2 regions of the Vibrio sp. DW001 genome follow, and region 1 is predicted to be linked to the other one. Evidence: predicted binding sites of a transcription regulator. Region 1 holds the regulator's gene; the other holds the start of a gene.

Region 1 (4,199 bases):
ACAACGATCATTGATGGCCTCGGTCAAGAAGCAATGATTCAAGGGCGTGTATCTCAAATTCGTCAACAAATCGAAGAAGCAACGTCAGACTACGATAAAGAGAAGCTACAAGAACGTGTCGCGAAACTCGCTGGCGGTGTTGCAGTAATCAAAGTCGGTGCAGCAACTGAAGTTGAAATGAAAGAAAAGAAAGATCGCGTAGAAGATGCACTTCACGCTACTCGCGCAGCCGTTGAAGAAGGCGTTGTTGCTGGTGGTGGTGTTGCACTTATTCGTGCAGCATCGAAAGTCGTTGGTCTTGAAGGTGCTAACGAAGAGCAAAACGTAGGTATTCGCGTTGCACTTCGTGCTATGGAAGCGCCATTGCGTCAAATCGTTGAAAATGCGGGTGACGAAGATTCTGTCGTTGCTAATAACGTTAAAGCTGGTGAAGGTAGCTATGGCTACAACGCTGCGACAGGCGAATACGGTGATATGATTGCAATGGGTATCCTAGACCCAACTAAAGTTACTCGTAGTGCGCTACAGTTTGCCGCATCGGTTGCTGGTCTTATGATCACAACAGAAGCGATGATTACCGATATGCCAGCTAAAGATTCAGGTGGAATGCCTGATATGGGCGGCATGGGTGGTATGGGTGGTATGCCAGGCATGATGTAAGAAGGATTTAGCTTCTCGTCACTGAATGACTTGATAGCGGCGTTGATTGTGCTCATGTACAGACGTACATTCCGCGCATTCGCCTTGCTCTCAAGTCACACAGTTTAGAGAACCCTAAACCTTGTTGTAGTAAAAAACCGAAGTTTATCGCTTCGGTTTTTTTGTGCGAGTAGTAATGGTTTGCTCTTATCGTTGATAGTTTGATAGCGGCGTTGATTGTACTCATGTACAGACGTACATTCCGCGCATTCGCCTTGCTCTCAAGTCACACAGTTTAGAGAACCCTAAACCTTGTTGTAGTAAAAAACCGAAGTTTATCGCTTCGGTTTTTTTGTGCGAGTAGTAATGGTTTGCTCTTATCGTTGATAGTTTGATAGCGGCGTTGATTGTACTCATGTACAGACGTACATTCCGCGCATTCGCCTTGTTCTCAAGTCACACAGTTTAGAGAACCCTAAACCTTGTTGTAGTAAAAAACCGAAATTTATCGCTTCGGTTTTTTTGTGCGAGTAGTAATGGTTTGCTCTTATCGTTGATAGTTTGATAGCGGCGTTGATTGTGCTCATGTACAGACGTACATTCCGCGCATTCGCCTTGCTCTCAAGTCACACAGTTTAGAGAACCCTAAACCTTGTTGTAGTAAAAAACCGAAGTTTATCGCTTCGGTTTTTTTGTGCGAGTAGTAATGGTCTGCTCTTATCGTTGATAGTTTGATAGTTTGATAGCGGTGTTGATTGGGCTCATGTACAGACGTACATTCCGCGTATTCGCCTTGCTCTCTAGTCACACAGTTTAGAGAACCCTAAACCTTGTTGTAGTAAAAAACCGAAGTTTTATCGCTTCGGTTTTTTGTGCGTGTAGAAAATGGTTCAATTACTGGTTAGGCTTACCAAATATTAATTATAAGTTAGAAGAGAAGTGACGAAGTGCAAAGTACTATCCGGATACGACCATATGCCCCAGAAGACGCCTGTACGTTGAGAGCGTTGTTTTTTGATACTGTGCGTAGTGTAAATAGAAAGGACTACTCTGAAAGGCAAATAGAAGCTTGGGCATCAGATGAAATTACGCTTGATAGATGGCAGGTACTTCTGGATAAGCTTGTGCCTTTTGTCGCCGAAGTTGATAACAAGATAGTGGGTTATGCCGATCTTCAATCTGATGGGTTGATTGGCCATTTTTATGTCGATCACAATCATCAAAGTATGGGGATTGCTGGTGCTTTAATGCAACAAATCCTCCAGCAAGGTAATAAAAGCAAAATTCCTCGACTCTATTCACATGTCAGTATTACTGCGAAGCCTTTCTTTGAACACTATGGGTTTAAGGTAATAGAAGAGCGACAAGTGGATCTTAGAGGGCAAACACTCATTAATTATAGGATGGAGCTGCGATTATAAACCAATGCGCGTCTTTTCTTATGGCATAAAAAAAGCAGCGTAAACGCTGCTTTTTAATCAGTGCTGTTTGTGACGGTATTAACGTGTACCGTAAACTACGATAGTTTTACCGTGAGCAGAAATTAAATTCTGTTCTTCAAGCATCTTAAGAATACGACCAACGGTTTCACGTGAACAACCTACAATCTGACCAATCTCTTGACGAGTGATCTTAATTTGCATGCCGTCTGGGTGAGTCATCGCATCTGGTTGTTTTGCCAAGTTTAGAAGTGTTTGAGCAATACGACCCGTCACATCTAAGAATGCTAAGTCACCAACTTTTTGGCTAGTCGTTTGTAGACGGCTTGCCATTTGAGCTGAAAGACGCATCAAAATGTCAGGATTAACTTGAATAAGCTGACGGAATTTCTTAAACGAAATCTCAGCTACTTCACATGGTGATTTAGCACGAACCCATGCGGTACGCTCTTGATCTTCTTCGAATAGACCTAGCTCACCGATGAAGTCTCCTTGGTTAAGGTAAGAAAGAATCATCTCTTTACCTTCTTCATCCTTGATAAGCACAGCTACAGAGCCTTTCACAATGTAATACAGAGTTTCCGCTTTTTCTCCAGCGTGAATAAGCGTACTTTTGGAAGGATATTTATGAATATGACAATGCGAAAGAAACCACTCTAACGTTGGATCGGTTTGAGGTTTACCAAGAACCATAATTATCTCACTATTATCTGTAGGGCCTGTGCCAGCAGCTTTCCTTTGCTGTATCCCCATATTATTGGTGACGTTAGCATAAGATTTTAAATTCATAGCTGCAAGCTACACATGTATATAGGTTAAGAATAGTATCCTTTTTTGCAGTCAATTTCTTGATTTTGATCGCCCTGATTTCCCGTTTCTCTAAGCAAAACTGTGCACATCGTCACGGTATCAGAACTAAACTGCATTCAGGCTCAATTTTTAGCCGATTTTCCCGGTTTCTATTAATTGTTGTAGAACCGGTCTGATTATTAATTCCATAGCAAAACTCATTTTTCCTCCTGGCACCACCAGAGTATTATGGCGAGAAACAAAAGAGCCATCAATCATGGCTAAAAGATATGGGAAGTCTACGTTCTTCATTCCACGTAATCGAATTACAACAAAGCTCTCGTCCAAACTCGGTATCGCTTTCGCGTTCAGTGGGTTTGAGGTGTCAACAGTTGGAACCCGTTGGAAGTTTATGTGAGTCCGTGAAAACTGAGGGGTAATGTAGTTAAGGTAATCATCCATAGAACGAACAATGGAGTCGGTCACGGCTTCTCGTGAATGGCCTCTGTCTCGCGTATCTCGTACAAATTTTTGGATCCACTCAAGGTTCACAATGGGGACCATGCCGATTAATAAGTCAACATGTTGTGAAACATTGATATCGCCATCGACAACTGCACCATGTAAGCCTTCATAAAATAGAACATCGCTATCTTCTGCTAAGTCTTGCCAAGGAGTGAATGTGCCGGGCATCTGATTATAAGGCACAGCCTCATCAAAGGAATGTAAGTATCGTCTTACTTGGCCTTGACCTTCATCACCATATTTTCTAAAAAACTGTTCAAGGGCAGGGAAGTTATTGGCTTCCGCACCAAAGTAACTTATGTGTTTGCCTTGTTCTTTGGCTTTTCGAATTTCAATGTCCATTTCCGGACGGGTAAATCGGTGAAAACTGTCACCTTCCACCCACGCGGCTTTCACGTCCATCATACTGAACATTTTTCTGAATGCTTCAGATGTCGTCGTTGTTCCTGCGCCAGATGAACCTGTAACTGCGATAATCGGATGTTTTGCTGACATGAGATTCCTTGTCGTTACATTGATGATAATGCTGATATGAAATTAGTGTATGAGATTCTATAAAAAGAATAAACGCTTTACTTTTTGTTATCAGAACTCGCGCTTGAGTTTTATGTCGACGGTTTCGTGAAGCTCAGAAAAAACAATCACCGCTTCTCCTGTTTTAAGCTGGGTTCGTACCTGATTGACTTTATCGTCTAAGGTGGTTTCGCTTTGGCCGTAATCTGTCCCCTCTCTCAATACAAACTCTTTGATTAGATTTTCAAGCGTCTCACTATCTATTTCTTGCCATGGAATGATCATAAAGCCTAC
Region 2 (4,199 bases), 730 kb from region 1:
TTTTCTAACTCACCGCGCTGATATTCACCAGCTGCTTTTACAAATCCTGCGAACAACGGATGACCATCGCGAGGTGTAGACGTGAATTCTGGGTGAAACTGAGACGCAACAAACCACGGATGATTTGGATTCTCTATTACCTCAACAAGTTTCTTGTCTGCGGATAGGCCTGATACTTTAAGGCCTGCTTTTTCAATTTGCGGACGAAGATTGTTGTTTACTTCATAACGGTGGCGATGACGCTCATGAATTGTCGCGCTACCGTAGAGCTCTTTTGCCAATGTGCCTTTTTCTAGATGACATAGCTGAGAGCCAAGACGCATAGTACCACCAAGATCAGATTGCTCAGTACGTTCTTCAACTTTACCTTCACCATCGACCCATTCGGTAATTAATCCTACCACCGGATACTTTGTTTCTTTATCAAATTCTGTTGAATGTGCCCCTTCAAGTCCTGCAACATTTCTTGCAAACTCTATTAAGGCGACTTGCATACCCAAACAGATACCTAAGTAAGGTACTTTATTCTCACGTGCGTATTGTGCCGCAAGGATTTTTCCGTTAATGCCACGGTCACCAAATCCACCAGGAACAAGAATAGCATCTAGACCTGCTAGTGCCTCATCACCTTTACTCTCAACATCTTGAGAATCAACGTACTTAATTTTTACGTTTAGACGATTTTTTAATCCGGCATGTTTAAGTGCTTCGTTAACAGATTTGTAAGCATCTGGAAGCTCGATATATTTACCGACCATTCCAATGGTTACATCCGCTGTTGGGTTTGCTTCTTCGTAGATGACTTGCTCCCACTCAGATAGATCAGCGTCTGGTGCATCAATACCGAAGCGTGTGCATACTAAATCATCTAAAGATTGAGCTTTTATTAATTGAGGGATTTTGTAGATTGAATCTACATCCTTCATAGAGATAACCGCTTTTTCTGGTACGTTGCAGAAAAGAGCAATTTTCTTACGTTCATTCGCAGGGATAATACGATCGCTACGACAAACCAAAATATCAGGTTGTATACCAATAGACAGCAGCTCTTTAACTGAGTGTTGAGTCGGTTTCGTTTTCAGTTCACCAGCAGCAGCTAAATAAGGAACTAATGTTAGGTGCATAAACATAGCATGTTCACGCCCTACTTCAGCCGCTAGCTGACGAATCGCTTCCATAAATGGCAAAGACTCTATGTCACCCACAGTACCGCCAACTTCTACAAGTGCGATATCATGGCCTTTAGCGCCAGCATAAACACGATCTTTGATTTCATTAGTAATATGCGGAATAACCTGAATAGTCGCGCCAAGGTAATCGCCACGACGTTCTTTACGAAGAACATCGGCGTAAACACGACCTGCAGTAAAGTTGTTACGTTTCGTCATTTTGGTACGAATGAATCGTTCATAATGACCAAGATCAAGATCGGTTTCTGCCCCGTCTTCTGTAACAAATACTTCACCGTGCTGAGTTGGGCTCATTGTGCCCGGATCAACGTTGATGTAAGGGTCAAGCTTCATCATGGTCACTTTAAGACCACGAGCTTCTAAAATAGCGGCAAGAGATGCGGCTGCAATACCTTTACCTAGTGAGGATACAACCCCGCCAGTAACAAAAATGTAATTTGTCGTCATGTTTAACCTGAAATTGGTTGAATGAGGGAAAAAAGGTGCTTTCTGGACGGGATGTAAATATACCAGAAGCCCTTTATCGCCACAACGTGAAACTTATCACACTTGGTTAATTTATTTTTTGCTTCAAATCAATTCCGCCAATCATAAGCTGACGCTGAGCGGGTAGGCTTATTCTCGGAACAAAGTATAGACACCGATACTTCACTCTAGCAAGGCCCAGCGCGACTGGTCAGATCTTATCAATTGAAAAACCTATTTTCGATAACGTTCACTAACCACTCTTTTTCACAACATCCCACATTGCATCCAATTCATCCAAACTAAAATCGTCCAATTGTTTTCCTTTCTCACGAACGAGACGCTCAACGCCTTTAAAGCGCTTTTCGAATTTATTGTTTGCTTTACGTAATGCCGCTTCGGGATCTTTCCCTAGGTGACGAACTAGGTTAACCGTGGCAAAAAGAAGATCACCCAGCTCTTCCTCTACAGCATCTTCATTAGGCGTTACCTGAAGCACTTCTTCCAGAACTTCATCGAGTTCTTCTTTTACTTTATCTACCACAGGACCAAGCGTATCCCAATCAAATCCATGTTTAGCGCAGCGTTTTTGAATTTTATTCGCCTTTGAAAGCGCAGGAAGTGACGATGGTACAGAATCGAGAATGCTCTCCTCTGTTTTGCCTAACTTGGCCTTCTCTCTCGCCTTTTCTTCTTCCCAGTGCGTATTTATTTCGTCAACGCTCTCAAATTTAGCTTGAGAAAATACATGTGGATGACGACGAATAAGCTTTTCGTTGACCGTTTCTACAACGTCATTAAAATCAAAAAGCTGTTGTTCTTTCGCCAATTGACTATAAAAAATGACCTGAAAAAGAAGGTCACCTAACTCTTCCTTGAGATTGTCCCAATCTTTATTATGTATCGCATCCACTACCTCAAATGTCTCTTCAATAGTATGAGGCACGATGGATTCAAAATTCTGTTTCAGATCCCAAGGACAGCCGTGCTCTGGGTCTCTGAGTTGGGACATAATCAAAATCAGTTCATCAATAGGATTAGCTGTCATTTTTAACCTTTTATAATAATTGAATAGAGTGTCTGAGAGACTCTAGTTTAATCTTCTGACTGAAATGACATCTTTAATCTGCTCAATCCTTGAAACAATTCGGCTAAGTATTTCAACATTTCTAACCTCTATGTTGAAATCCATTATCGACATTTGACGCTTATAATCGCTGCGGCTTTTCATACTAGAAATCTTTAACTTTTCGTTTGCCAGTAGCGTGGTTATGTCTTTAAGTAAGCCGCTTCGCTCTAATGCTTCTATCCTTAACGTAAGTATAAAGTTACCCGCAAAGCTCGCTCCCCAAACCGTATCAATAATACGTTCAGGTGCATGTAACCTTAACTCTGCCAGTTGCTCACAGTCACTTCTATGAACAGAAATGCCTCGTCCTTGCGTAATATAACCTGCGATAACGTCTCCAGGTATTGGCTGACAACAGCGCGCGAGATGAGACATAAGGTTGTCGACCCCTTCAACCACGATGGCGTCTTTATGGGAGTGGCTTTGGCTTGACGATTTAGATTCTGATTCTTGTAGTTTCTCTAGCGCTTGTTTATCTTCTTCTTCTGCCGTCGGCTTATTTACGAGGGCATTTATATGGTTAATAACCTGATTTATTCTCAAGTCACCACTACCAATGCCAGCATAAAGCTCATCCGGTGTATTTACATTGAACCGTCGAAGTGCGTAATCATTAGCATCCTTCACTGTTGCGCCAATTTTTGCTAATTCTGTCTCTAGGATTTCCCGACCCGCTTCTACATTCTGCTCACGACTCTCTTTCCTAAACCAGGCGTTAATCTTCGCTCTCGCTCTGCTTGAGTGAACAAACCCAAGTGAACTATTCAACCAATCTCTCGATGGGTTCGGCTCTTTTTGAGTAATGATCTCCACTTGATCACCCATCTCCAGCTTATGGGTAAACGGTACAATTCTTCCGGCCACTTTTGTGCCGATACATCGATGCCCTACCTCAGAGTGAATATGATAGGCAAAATCAAGTGGTGTCGCTCCCATTGGTAAATCGACGACATCACCTTTTGGAGTAAAGGCATAAACACGATCATCAAATACTTGGCTACGAAGTTCATCCAACATTTCACCAGAGTCAGACATCTCTTCTTGCCAGTCGAGCAACTTACGCAACCACGTGATTTTCTCATCATAGCCACTGCGTCCAGTCGATGCGCCTTCTTTATATTTCCAGTGCGCCGCGACACCTAGTTCAGAATCCTCGTGCATCTGTTTCGTTCTGATCTGAATCTCAATTGTTTTGCCTTCTGGACCAAGGATAACGGTATGGATAGACTGATATCCGTTTGGTTTTGGATTGGCAACATAATCATCAAATTCGCTAGGGAGGTGTTTGTATTTGGTGTGAACAATACCTAGTGCGGCATAACAATCTTGAAGTTCATCGGCAATAATCCTTACCGCACGAACATCAAATAACTCATCAAATGCGAGATTTTTTTTCTGCATCTTCCGCCAGATGC

The links. The regulator CRP, encoded in region 1, controls carbon source genes, mostly activating them, when cyclic AMP is high. The targets are predictions, from matches to a motif close to TGTGANNNNNNTCACA.
Region 2: L3V77_RS02315 (CTP synthase) is a predicted target of CRP. The motif match lies at 1,723-1,738, and genes of this name have one in related genera.

The regions. Positions count from the first base shown of each region.
Region 1 is NZ_CP091975.1:3,506,578-3,510,776, reverse strand. It holds gene groL (chaperonin GroEL) at 1-660, shown strand, start outside; gene L3V77_RS16045 (hypothetical protein) at 713-886, opposite strand; gene L3V77_RS16040 (hypothetical protein) at 883-1,056, opposite strand; gene L3V77_RS16035 (hypothetical protein) at 1,223-1,447, opposite strand; gene L3V77_RS16030 (GNAT family N-acetyltransferase) at 1,587-2,060, shown strand; gene crp (cAMP-activated global transcriptional regulator CRP) at 2,139-2,771, opposite strand; gene L3V77_RS16020 (phosphoribulokinase) at 3,018-3,887, opposite strand; gene L3V77_RS16015 (YheU family protein) at 3,978-4,190, opposite strand.
Region 2 is NZ_CP091975.1:464,229-468,427, reverse strand. It holds gene L3V77_RS02315 (CTP synthase) at 1-1,637, opposite strand, end outside; gene mazG (nucleoside triphosphate pyrophosphohydrolase) at 1,909-2,703, opposite strand; gene relA (GTP diphosphokinase) at 2,746-4,199, opposite strand, start outside.